DNA from 3 places in the Diaphorobacter oryzae DSM 22780 genome. Region 3 is predicted to be linked to each of the others. Evidence: predicted binding sites of a transcription regulator. Region 3 holds the regulator's gene; each other region holds the start of a gene.
What was found. Region 3 encodes FNR, which switches genes on or off when oxygen is low (the NO sensors DNR and NnrR bind a similar motif). Its sites were predicted from a motif close to TTGATNNNNATCAA; they were not measured.

Region 1 (4,120 bases), on a different contig from region 3:
CGGGCGCAGGCAGGCGGCCAGCATCTGCATGGTGGCATGCACCACCGAGGGCGCGTCCGCGAGCGCGATGGCCGGCAGCCGCCGCTGCAGCGAGGCCAGGTGGTCGCCCAGCAGGCCGCCCAGGGGATGGCCCGCGCGCAGCACGGTGCCGTGCAGGTCGTGGTGCGGGCCGCCGAAGGCCGCGTCGGCCAGCGCGCGCGGCACGATGAGCGAGAGCACATGCGACGGCTGCGCGAAGGTGCGCAGCGTGCGGTCGAGCGTGAACACGGTGACGTCGCCCGGGCGCACCTCCATCTCGTCGCCGTCGTCGTGCTGGCCGACGAAGCCGCCGCTGCGGTACCACTGCACCAGGTAATGGTCGAGCCCGTCGCGCGCTGCGCGGGGGCGCGTGCGCGCGAACTGCTGGGCGCCGAAGTGGAGGTCCCCGACCAGCAGGTTGCCCAGGTGCGCGGCATTGACCGATGCCTGGAAGCTGCCCAGCGTCTCGCGGGCCAGCGGGCTCACGTCGAAGATGACGGAAATGCTGTCGCGCCAGGCCTCGAAGCGTTCCTCGCCCGCCGCCTGAGCGGTGGCGAAGTCCGTGGTGGGCAGCGGGGCGGAGGACATGGTGGCGCGAGTATGGGGCGGGAATGTTGCACGGCGACCGGCGGCGGGCCGCCGGCGCGCCCCGGAGGGCGGAAACAAATGCGCCACCCGAAGGTGGCGCTCAGTGACGAAGGTGCAGGGGCGCCTCAGCGCACCAGCAGCACCGGCACCTGGCAGTTGGCCAGCACCTGCGTGCTGACCGAGCCCATCACCAGCTTGCCCAGGGAGCCGTGGCCGTGCGTGCCCATGACGATCAGGTCGTACTTGCCGGATTCGGCCACCTTGGCGATGGTTTCGCCGGCCGGGCCCACCTTGGTCAGGGTCTTGAGCTGCACGCCGTGGCGCCCCATGAACTTCACCACGGGGGACAGCACCTTTTCGCCTTCTTCGGCGTGGTACTTGTCGACCACTTCCTTGCCCAGCGCGGCACGGGCGCGAGGAGGCAGTTGCGGCTGCACCGTCACGGCGGTGTAGGCGTGCGTGCTGCCCAGCATTTCGTCGTGCGCGGCCAGGTAGGCCAGCATTTTCTTGGTGTAGGTGCTGCCGTCGACAGCGAGCAGGATGTTCATGTGAAGTACTCCGGAAACGGGATGTCAGACTAATTTGCGCTTGCGCCTGTTGTCTTGACCTGAGTCATATTTTTTATGCTGCGCGCCAATGAAGGGCCATGCGCCCGCGCGCATCATACGGCGAGCACGCAGTGCGGCTGGAATGACGCCTGCTCTCCCTTGCGGGCATAGCCCAGCGGATTGGCCACCACGCGGCAGCTCCAGGGCGTGCCGTCGCCACGCGTGCCGCGCACCAGGTAGTCGCTGGGCGCATGCAGGTGGCCGTGCAGCCACAGGCTGGCGTGGGGCAGGCAGTCGTCCAGCGCATTGCAAAAGCCTGCCGTGCCGGGCACCAGGCCGTAGCGCGGGTCCGCGCTGAGCAGGCTGGGGGCGAAGTGGGTGATGGCGACCGTGGTGCCGGCGAAGGGCTGCGCCAGGGCTTCGCGCAGCCAGGCCTGGCACAGCAGCGCCTGCTCGCGCACGGCCTCGGCCAGAAAGGGCGCGCCGTGGCGCGTGCCACCGGTCTTGGACAGGTAGAAGTTGGCGGCGCGAAAGGCCTTTTCGCGCATGCGCAGGCGCGGGCCCAGTTCGGCGACGGCGCCGTGGTCCGCCAGGGCGTCGAAGTCGCTCCACAGCGTCGTGCCCACCAGGCGCACGCCCTGCAGCACCACGCTGGTCCGCTCCAGCCAGATCAGCCCCAGGCGGTCGCAGGTGCGGCGCAGGCGCTCGTGCGCGGCGTCGAAGTCCTGCATGTCGTACTCGTGGTTGCCTGGCACGTAGACCACGGGCGTGGGCCAGCCCGCGTACTGCGGCAGCGGCGAGAAGCGGGCCAGGCCGAAGTCCTCGTCCGTGAGCCGCGAGCCCGGCTGGTACGAGCCGATGTCCCCGGCCAGGACCAGTACATCGGCCCCGGGCGCTGGGCTGGGTGTGAAATGGGGGTGGGCTTCCAGGTGCAGGTCGGACAGCAGTTGCAGCTTCATGGGAATGTCGTGGATCGCGGTGCGGTGGCGCGTGGTAGCGGTCAGCCCTGGCGCGTGATCGGGGCCGGCGTGTTGCGCGCTGCCCGCGCAATGGTGTCGCGCAGCCAGCGGTGGGCGGGGTCGTGGACGCGCCGGCGGTGCCACAGCGCGTCCACGTGCACGGCGGGCAGCGTCATGGGCAGCGGGCGCCAGATGAGTTCGTTTTGCAGGCTGGCCACGCCCACGAAGTGCCGGGGCAGCACGGTGAGCAGGTCGGTGGTGGCCACCACGCGGCCGGCGGTGAAGAACTGGTTCACGGTGAGCACGATGCGCCGCTCGCGTCCCAGCGCGGTGAGCGCCTCGTCAATGAAGCCATAGGGCTTGCCGGAGAAGCTCACCAGCAGGTGGCGCGCGGCGCAGTACAGGTCCAGTGTGAGCGGCGCGCCCGCCAGCGGATGGCCCGCGCGCATCACGCACACGTACTGGCCTTCGTAGAGGCGCGTGCTTTCATGGGCCACCACGTTGTCGGATTGGGCGCGGGCCGTGAGGTCGGCCAGTACGGCGGGGAAATAGCCCACGGCCAGGTCGGCGCTTTCGTCGTCCAGCAGGCGGCGCGGGTCGCGCGTGGTGAGCGGCACCACGCGCAGCGAGATGCCGGGCGCCTCGCGCTCGACGATCTCGATGAGCGGCGGGATCAGCGTGGCGCCCGTGGCATCGGCCATGGCGAGCACGAAGGTGGTCTGGGCCGATGCCGGGTCGAAGCTGCCGGGCGCCAGCGACGCCTGCAACTGCGCCAGCGCCTGGCGCACGGCGGGCCACAGCGCCAGGGCGCGCGGCGTGGGCTCCACGCCATGGCCGCGGCGCGTGACCAGTTCGTCGCCCACGGCCTCGCGCAGGCGGCGCAGCGCGTTGCTCACGGCCGGCTGGGTGATGGCCAGCTTCTCGGCCGCGCGGGTGAGGTTGCGCTCCGCCATGACCTCGTCGAAGACGCGCAACAGATTCAGATCCAGCGTGCGGAAGTTCAGCGGCTGCATGCGCGAATCATCACACAGATGAATGTCGGTAATTCAACATATAAATTGGACGAAAACCAGGGTAAACCCTAGTATTCACCCATCGCCCGGCAATTTCGCCACAAGCGGCATCAAAGGGTTCACATCATGACGAAATTTGTACACATCGACTTCCACCCCGAACACCATGGCATCGCCCGCATTCAGGGCGCCGTGAATCACCTGCGGCAGATCGTGGCCCGCGAGGGCGGCGCCCGCGGCGCCACCTCCCTGCTGCTGGCGGCGCTGGTGGCGGCCCTGCTTGTCGTCGCCAACCAGATGATGGATGCCTGGGGCGACGGCCACCTGCTGGCCGGCTGGATGGTGCTGTGGGTGATCGCCTTTGCTGGCATGGCCCTGCTGGCTGCGCCGGTGCGTGCCGCCGTGGCGGCCCTGCGCAATGCGGCCAAGGTCTGGTCCGAGGCACGCCAGCGTGAGGCCGAGGACGAAAAGACCTGGAACGCCGCGCTGCGCGACGCGCGCATCATGGCCGACCTGAGCCGCGCCATGAACGGCATCGCTGTCGACGACATCCGCCGCTACAGCTGATCCGGCAGACGCAATCCCATTTCAGGGCACCTTCGTGTGCCTTTTTTCATGGCCGTCAGGGTGCGGGGCGGCACTGGCGGCCGCCGGGCCAAAAAAAAGCCCCGCACCACATGCGTGGGGCGGGGCCTTGGGCTTGCGGGGCAGCCCGGGGCCGCCGGCTTTCGTGGCCTCAGACGGCCAGGCGCTTTTCCAGCTGGGCCTTGGTGGCCAGCAGTTCCTGGGGCAGGTGGTAGGCGAGCTTGTCGAAATGCTCGGTGTGCAGCTTCAGTTCGTCCTGCCAGGCGGCCTTGTCGATGCTGGTCACGTTCTGGAACTGCTCGGCGCTAAACTCCAGGCCGTTCCAGTTGATTTCGGCGTATTGCGGGGCGATGCCGAAGGCGGTTTCCTGGCCCGTGGCCTGGCCTTCGATGCGGTCGATCATCCACTT
Region 2 (4,120 bases), on a different contig from region 3:
ACGCCAGCGCGGGCAGCGCACAGGCCCACAGCGCCAGCGCCGTCCCTGCGGCACGCAGGCGCTGAAGAAAGCGGGGGAGAGAATCGGGGAATGCGGAATGCGCGGACATGCGGTGCGGCAGCTTATCAGGCCCATGCGGCTGGCCCCAGGCCGGCGCATGGACAACGCGCACGCCTTTGCGTAGATTGCGCCGCAGCGCGAATTCAATCCACATCAAGCCTTGTCTGGAGATTGCGATGGGCTGGTTGATCACCAAATACGCACTCACGGCGGCCGTCGTCGTGCTGGTTTCGGAAGCCGCCAAGCGCAGCGACAAGCTGGGCGGGTTCATCGCTGCCCTGCCCATGGTCACGTTCCTGGCGCTGATCTGGCTCCATGTCGAGAAGCAGCCCCAGGCCAAGATCGCCAACCATGCTTGGTACACGTTCTGGTACGTGGTGCCCACGCTGCCCATGTTTCTCGCCTTCCCGTTCCTGCTGCCCCGCCTCGGGTTCTGGCTGACCCTGCTGGCCAGCCTGGGCATCACGGTGCTGTGCTTCGGGCTGTTCGCCCTCGCGGCGCGCCCCTTCGGCATCGACCTGCTGCCGTGACGCAGGCGCGGTGCGCCTCCAGGCCGTTCCGGTTCAGGCGCCGGCGCGCAGGCGCGCGGCGTCGCACCAGCGCTGCGCCACCCGGGGCGAGGTGGTGCACACGGCGTCGTGCGTGGCCGTGGTCACGGCGCGCTCCAGCAGCTGGATGTCGGCCTCGTGCTGGCGCGCCACATGCGGGTCCTCGAAGAAGATGGCGCGGTGGCAGCGGCGCTCCAGCACCAGGTCGGCGATCTGCGCGTCGCCGCCCAGCGGGCCGCTGTTGAACCGCTGGACCCAGGGCTGCCCCTCGGGCCAGCCACGGCTCCAGGCCAGCTCGTTCAGGCGCTGGCCCGTGGTGCCCGTGGCCACGCGCCGGTGAAAGCGCGACAGCAGGTCGAAGTTGCGGTCGGCGAACTCCAGCATGGCGCCCTTCATCGCGTCGTGGGCGATCAGGGCCAGGGTCTGGGCGCCGTAGTCGTGGAAACGGTCGGCGTTGCGGTCGGCGGGCAGGCCCGCGTGGATGCGCTCCATCTCCACCCAGTCGCGGGCGCTGGCCACGGTGGAGATGAAGGGCTTGCCGTGGATCACGCACTGGCGCTTGAGCGCCAGGGCCTCGGGGAAGATGGACGACGGGTCCACCGGATCAATGAGGTAGATGGCGCCGTCCAGCGTGCGGCCCTCGCCCTCCATGCCCACGACCTCAGCCACCAGCTTCATCAGCCCGCCCTCGCGCCCGTAGGGGTAGCGCACCAGGGGGCGGTAGCCCTGCAGCATGCCGGCGGCGGCGATCGCATCGTAGGTGCGGCCCACGGCATGCAGGCCCAGCCGCAGTTCGCGGATACCCGCCTCGCAGGCACGCAGCAGGGCGAACAGCGCGGCGTCTTCGGTGTGGTGGTGCAGGCGGTTGGCGGCAAGACCCATCAGCATGGTGCGGCGGCTTCCTTCGGTGGTTTGGGGTGGTTGGTGGTTGGAGCGGTGGCCCGTGCGCCGAGCATAGTCGCTGGCAAGGCCCGCGCCGCCCTGCGGCCGGGGCCTCGGCCGCTTTGATACGGATCAAAACCCTGCTGGCGCCGTGTCACCACACTGAGTCCGTTGTCCGCGCACCGTTCCCACGCCATGAGCAAGAAGTTTCCGCTGAACCCCGCGCGCCCCGAGCTGATCTGCTGGGGCTGCGACCGCTACTGCGCGGCGGATGCGATGGCCTGCGGCAACGGGTCGGACCGCACGCAGCACCCCGCGGAGCTGTTCGGGCCCGACTGGGCCGAGTGGGTGCCGCCCGCAGAGCCGCCCAGGGACAAGCCGCCTCACCCCAGCGACAGCAGCACGGGCTGATGGTCGGAGGCCTGTGTGGCGCCATCCACGTGCATGGCGCGCACCCGGTCCCGCAGCGAATCGCTGACCCACACGAAGTCGCAGGCCAGGGGCTCGGGCGCGTACTGGCGGTCGAACACGCAGAAGGTGGGCGGCTGGGCCGTGTCCGGATGCAGCAGGCGCCAGGCATCGTGCAGCGGCGGCCCGCCCGCGCGGGTCCAGCCGGCGGCCTCGTGGGGCGCCAGCGGCGCGGCGATGGCCGCGTACTCGGGCTCGTGCGCCTGCAGGTTGAAGTCGCCGCACAGGATGGCGTGGGGCGTGTGGGCCTTGTTCTGGAAGGGCGTGCCGTCGGCCGCATCCTCGGGCGGCTGCGCCGCCTGCGCGCAGGCCTGCAGGTGCAGCGCGCGCAACGCCAGCGCCTGGGCCATGCGCTGGGGCTTGGAGTAGTACTCCAGGTGCGTGGTCATGATGCGCACCGGGCCCAGGGCCGCGTCGCGCACGGTGAGCACGCTGCACATGCGCGGCATGCTGCGCACGCCCGCGTCCGGCGGGTACGGCAGCGGGTGGTGCTGCAGCTGCAGCACGGGCAGCCGCGTGGCGATGAGGTTGCCGAAGCGCTGGCGCCCCGCGCCGGTCCATTCGTCCACCGCCGCGCCGAAGAACACCTGCCAGCCCGCGGGCAGCGCGGCCCGCACCTGGGCCACCTGGTCGCCGGGCGCGCCCGCCAGGCCCGGGTAGTGCACGGCGATTTCCTGCAGGCACAGGACATGAACGTCGCCCAGGGCCAGCGCCTGCCGCACGATGCGCTGCACGTCCACGCGGCCGTCCAGGCCGCAGCACCATTGGGTGTTCCAGGTGACGAGTTGCATGCCGCACTCCCACGCCGCCTGCGGCGGCAATGATTCAAAAACAATAGCTACCCGCGCTTGATGGACGGTCGCTGGAGGCCTATTTGACCAAAACTCTTACTTGATGCCCGCGCGCATGAAGCTTTGCACGAACTGGCGCTGAAAGAGTATGAAGCCGATGAGCAGCGGCGCGGTGGACATCAGCGTGGCGGCGGTGATGGTGGACCATTCCACGCCCTGCTCCACCGACGAGAACACCTGCAGCCCCACCGTGAGCGGGCGCGACTCCACACTGTTGGTGATGATGAGCGGCCACAGGAAGTTGTTCCAGTGAAAGCTCACCGACACCAGCGCGAACGCGGTGTATACGGGCCGGGCCAGCGGCACGTAGACGCGCCACAGGATCTGCAGTGCGCTCGCGCCTTCCACGCGCGCGGCCTCGTCCAGCTCCTTGGGGATGCCCATGAAGGTCTGGCGCAGCAGGAAGATGGCGAAGGCCGAGGCGAAGTACGGCAGGCCGATGGCCACCAGCGAATCCACCAGGCCCAGGCGGCCCATGGTCTTGTAGTTCTCGACCAGCAGGATGTCGGGCATGACCATGAGCTGCACCAGCACCAGCGCAAAGGCGACGTTCTTGCCGCGGAACTCGTAGCGCGCGAAGGCGTAGGCGGCCAGCGTGGACAGCACCAGCTGCGCGCACAGGATGAGGGTCACCAGCGCCATGGTGTTGAGGAAGTAGCGCGCGAAGGGCGCGGCCTCCCAGGCGCGGCGGAAGTTGTCCAGCGTCCACGGCGCCGCCAGGTCGAAACGCGTGGCGTATTCCGCGGGGTGGAAGGCGGTCCACACGGCATAGGCCAGCGGCAGCACCCACGCAACGGCCAGCGCCCAGGCGGCCAGGGTGTCGAGCCAGGTGGCCCCGTAGAGCTGCGGGCCGGTGTTGCGGCTTGTCATTTGTAATGCACCCGCTTGTCGAGCACGAAAAACTGCACCAGGGCCACGCTGGCCAGCACCACGACCAGCACCACGGTGAGCGCGGCGGCGTAGCCCGTGTCCCAGAACTTGAAGCCCACCTCGTACAGGTGGTAGAGCAGCAGCGTGGAGGCGTTGTCCGGCCCGCCGCGCGTGAGGATGAAGATGTGGTCCACCAGGCGGAAGGCGTTGATCACCGCGTTGACCAGCACGAACAGCGTGGTGGGCATGAGCAGCGGCCACTGCACGCGACGGAAGAAATACCAGCGCGAGGCGCCCTCGATGGCCGCCGCCTCCTTCAGGCTGGGGTTCAGCGTCTGCAGCGCGGCCAGGTAGAAGATCATGAAGAAGCCGGCCTCCTTCCACACGGCCACCAGCGTCACGCAGGCCAGGGCCGTGGCGGGGTCGCCCAGCCAGTTGCGG
Region 3 (4,120 bases):
CAGCGCCATATCCCGCCAAGCGCCCCAGATGGAAGCCCAGGTTGCGCCGCAGAACCGAGCCGCGCGGCATCCATTGCACGACTCTCTCGCTGCTGGCCGGTGCCGCTCCCAGTCCCGTCAACGCACCACAGGGGGCAGCACACATGGCAAGGCAGTGCCCACCCCCCATCAAACCCATGAGGAAAGCCGTCGAAACCAGAGCCAGGAACATGCGTCAGATGATGCGCGAGAAACGCGCTCGATTGCGGTCGGCCTGCAAATACTTGTCGAACACCATCGCCACGCCACGCACGAAATACCACCCCATGGGCGTCACCTCTATGCCCTCGGGGTTGATTTTCACAAGCCCCTGCCCTGCCATCTCCTCGAGTTGCTGCAGCTCCGTCTCGAAATAGCGGCGAAAATCAATCAGCCAGGATTGCTCCAAGGGCTCGAACAACACCTCCCCCTGGCACATCAAGGCCATGATGACCGCGCGGCGCACCAGGTCGTCCCGCGTCAACGCCAGCCCCCGCGCCACCGGCAGATGCCCGTGGTTGATGGCATCGTAGTATTCGTCGAGCGTCTTGACGTTTTGGCTGTATGTGGCGCCCACACGACCAATGGCCGAGACGCCCAACCCGATCAAATCGCAATCGGGCTGGGTGCTGTACCCCTGGAAATTGCGGTGCAGCCGGCCCTGGCGCTTGGCCACGGCCAGTGCATCCTCCGGCAGCGCGAAGTGGTCCATGCCCACGTACACGTACCCGGCCTTCATGAACACATCGATGGAGCGCGCCAGCATCGACACCTTGGCCGATGCCATGGGCAACTCTGCCGATACGATGCGCCGCTGCGACTTGAAGCGCTCCGGCAGATGCGCATAGGCATAGAGTGCAATACGGTCCGGCCGCAGTTGGGTCACCTGCTCCAGCGTACGGTCAAAAGACTCCGGCGTCTGGCGCGGCAATCCGTAGATCAGGTCCACATTCACCGACTCAAAACCCAGCTTGCGCGCACTCTCCACGAGGGCGAAAACCTGCTCCGCAGGCTGCACGCGGTGGACCGCCTTCTGCACCTCGGGATCGAAATCCTGCACACCAAAGCTCAATCGGTTGAAGCCCAGTTCAGCCAGCAAGGCCAACCGCTGTTCATCCACGGTCCGAGGATCCACCTCGATCGAATACTCTCCTCCCGGAACCAGCACGAAACTGCGCTTTAGCATGCCCATCAGCTCACGCAGGCCATCGTCCGACAGGAAGGTGGGCGTCCCCCCGCCAAAGTGCAGCTGGCTGACATGCTGTCCCACGCCGCAATGGGCTGTGTGCAGATCAATCTCGCGGCTCAGATAGCGCAGATAGGCCTCAGCCCTCTCCGGGTGCTTGGTGATGATCTTGTTGCAGGCACAGTAGTAACATAGGGATTCGCAAAACGGGATGTGAACATACAGCGAAAGCGGCATCGCCTTCGCCACCGAGCCCACACGGCGTTGTTGAAGCGCCAGGATGTACTCCCTCTCGCCAAACGCCTCCACGAAACGGTCTGCCGTCGGGTAGGAGGTGTAGCGTGGCCCAGAGACGTCAAAGCGCCGCAAAAGCTCAGTTGTAATGACTGTCATGGCGGGGGTTCCTTGCATTTGCCATGCACTGTGCCGTAGAGTCACTCCAGCGTCCTTGACATTGATCAAGCGCTCACAAGGTCCGCATAGCGACAATTTGACCTTGGCTCAAAGTCTTTCAACGGCCTGCGATATTCCTGCCTCAATGGCTTTCAGAGGTAAGCTCGCGACATGAACAGGGTCCCCATGCACACCAACCTGCAATCCATCAAAGTTGCTTGCTCCAACTGCAATCTGCGCGAACTGTGCATGCCCTTGGGATTGGATGACCAGCAATTGAAACGCATCGATGAGATCGTGGCCGTGCGCCGCAAGGTCAAACGGGGCGGCACGTTGTTTCGCAACGGCGAGCCCTTTGCCTCCCTGTTTGCGATCCGCACCGGTTTTTTCAAGACCTGTGTTGCAACAGAAGACGGCCGCGATCAGGTCACCGGTTTCCAAATGGCCGGCGAGATCATCGGCCTCGACGGCATCGTGAGCGACCGGCATACCTGCGATGCCGTGGCGCTGGAGGATGCCGAGGTCTGCGTCATGCCGTTCGACCGTATCGAAGAACTATCGCGTGAGGTCACGGCACTGCAGCACCATGTCCACAAGATCATGAGCCGCGAAATCGTCCGCGAGCATGGCGTCATGCTTTTGCTGGGCAGCATGCGTGCCGAAGAGCGCCTGGCCGCCTTCCTGCTGAATCTGGTGCAGCGACTGCATGCTCGTGGATTTTCTCAGTCCGAACTGGTGCTGCGCATGACACGCGAGGAAATCGGCAGCTACCTGGGTCTCAAGCTCGAGACCGTGAGCCGCACCTTCTCCAAGTTCGTGGAGGAAGGAATCGTCGAGGTCAAACAGCGCCATGTGCGCATCGTGGACACCGACGCCCTCAAGCGCATCGTGAACAGCCAGCAGGCCTGCCACTAGACTGCGCCAGAGAATCCTCACAGTCCGCGTTGCAACTTGTTGCACGCTGCGACAAGTACACGCGCTTACCATCCTCTTGTGCCCGCTCGCCGTTAAAGCGGGTCAACAAGAGGGAAAGGACTGAGAGGAATGAAGACAGCTCTGGCTGTAGCCCTGGCATTGACGGCCGGGATGGCCTACGCAAATGACGAAGATAACCCCGACAAAGCGCTGCTGGCGGGGGTGGTGCGGCTCGCGGCCAGCATGAACGGACTGGCCCAGTCTTGCGGTCACATGAGTGCAAAGGACGTGGAGACCGCGCGGGCGAACCAACGTGCCGCCGCCATCAAGGATATGCAGGCCTCCCCCGCGGAATACGACCGCAGCTACGCCCAATTTTCCGGTGAATTTAAGACACGCTGGGCCAGCATGAGCAAGCCACAGCAAAAGCAGGCTTGCGACCAGATGAAGGCACAGGGACGCTGAGGCCATTTTCCAGCCTGCCAAGCCCACCGCCGGTGGGCTTTTTTAAGGCCTCAAGCCGTCCACTTCTGCCCCCATGAGCCTGATGCCACGCACCAAAGTCCTACGGCATCTTGCCGGAGATTCACAAAAGCACCGGGACAAAGGCGACTCAGACCGGCGGTAGCAAGTGCAGAAACCGATGGGGCATGCATCTAGCGAGGAAAAACCTCAGCGCCACCCCAGCACAATGTGCCCCCGGTCTTTCATGCATTGTTCAACATAGCGCTCGTACACGCGATCGGCTTTGTTCCAGCCGGCGCCCACTTTGACTGCTGCGCCGACCAAACCTCCGACGCCGCCGGCAAGCGTTCCTCGCAACAGGTCGCCAGAGTTCTTGATCAAGCCGGAAGTGGCGGCCTCGGCCGCTTCTGCAGCGCCTTCCGTCAGGATGGCTTTACCCGTTCGGCCAGTCTTGCCTTGGGCGAGATTGCGGTCATTGCGACCCACGTCGTTTTGAGCTCGGCGTTCACACGCCTGCAGCGCATGGTTGGCGCGTTCCTGGGCTGCCTGGCTACGGCCTTGTGGATATAGAACCGCTTTTTGAGGAGCGCTCGCACAGCCGGTCATTGCCAGGATGGCAACGATCGCGACGGCGATGTTCGCGGTACGGCGTTTAGGACAAATGAGGCTGGATGGTGAGGATCGATGGGGCATGGAGCGGTCATCACTGGCGACAGATTGCAGGCCCGGCTCGCGGTGGCGAGTGCCGGGTCTGTGTCGTTGACGCGCGACTTCATGATTTATTCCATCCAGCCTGGATGCAGATCTCTTTTCTAGGGAACGCGTTGGCTGGCTGATGCCAAGGCCTCCCGCTCCCGGGCCGGATCCAGGGGCTCCTCCGCACCGATGCTTTTCAGGTAGCTCTCGACGGCGGAGTCTGTCGAGGCCGGCGTGAACCCATTGGCGCCATCATCGGCCAAGGCGGCAAAGCGCAAACGCCATTGACCATCGCCCATGAGGCAGGCCACAGCCTCCACCCGATCCTTGTCATCGGGCCTCACTGAAAAGTCCCGGCACAAAGTGCCCGCAGCATCGCGATAGCTGCCCACCACAGTCACGGCAGGGGACTGAGGCGATGACTGCCCTGCAGGCAATGTTCCCAGC

Region 1: the regulator FNR is predicted to act here: its motif matches at 1,209-1,222, upstream of BP68_RS10575 (universal stress protein).
Region 2: the regulator FNR is predicted to act here: its motif matches at 1,613-1,626, upstream of BP68_RS11455 (DUF3079 domain-containing protein).

The regions. Positions count from the first base shown of each region.
Region 1 is NZ_JCANUL010000005.1:189,198-193,317, reverse strand. Features, by position in the region: gene BP68_RS10580 (helix-turn-helix domain-containing protein) at 1-606, opposite strand, end outside; gene BP68_RS10575 (universal stress protein) at 732-1,154, opposite strand; gene BP68_RS10570 (metallophosphoesterase) at 1,268-2,113, opposite strand; gene BP68_RS10565 (LysR family transcriptional regulator) at 2,155-3,126, opposite strand; gene BP68_RS10560 (hypothetical protein) at 3,253-3,693, shown strand; gene BP68_RS10555 (phosphoenolpyruvate carboxykinase (GTP)) at 3,863-4,120, opposite strand, start outside.
Region 2 is NZ_JCANUL010000006.1:68,121-72,240, reverse strand. Features, by position in the region: gene pbpC (penicillin-binding protein 1C) at 1-109, opposite strand, end outside; gene BP68_RS11465 (DUF3147 family protein) at 237-590, shown strand; gene BP68_RS11460 (methylglyoxal synthase) at 624-1,496, opposite strand; gene BP68_RS11455 (DUF3079 domain-containing protein) at 1,686-1,901, shown strand; gene BP68_RS11450 (endonuclease/exonuclease/phosphatase family protein) at 1,874-2,749, opposite strand; gene BP68_RS11445 (carbohydrate ABC transporter permease) at 2,846-3,679, opposite strand; gene BP68_RS11440 (carbohydrate ABC transporter permease) at 3,676-4,120, opposite strand, start outside.
Region 3 is NZ_JCANUL010000001.1:96,835-100,954, reverse strand. Features, by position in the region: gene BP68_RS00510 (sulfite exporter TauE/SafE family protein) at 1-211, opposite strand, end outside; gene hemN (oxygen-independent coproporphyrinogen III oxidase) at 215-1,597, opposite strand; gene fnr (fumarate/nitrate reduction transcriptional regulator Fnr) at 1,769-2,512, shown strand; gene BP68_RS00495 (hypothetical protein) at 2,642-2,977, shown strand; gene BP68_RS00490 (hypothetical protein) at 3,185-3,670, opposite strand; gene BP68_RS00485 (RT0821/Lpp0805 family surface protein) at 3,790-4,120, opposite strand, start outside.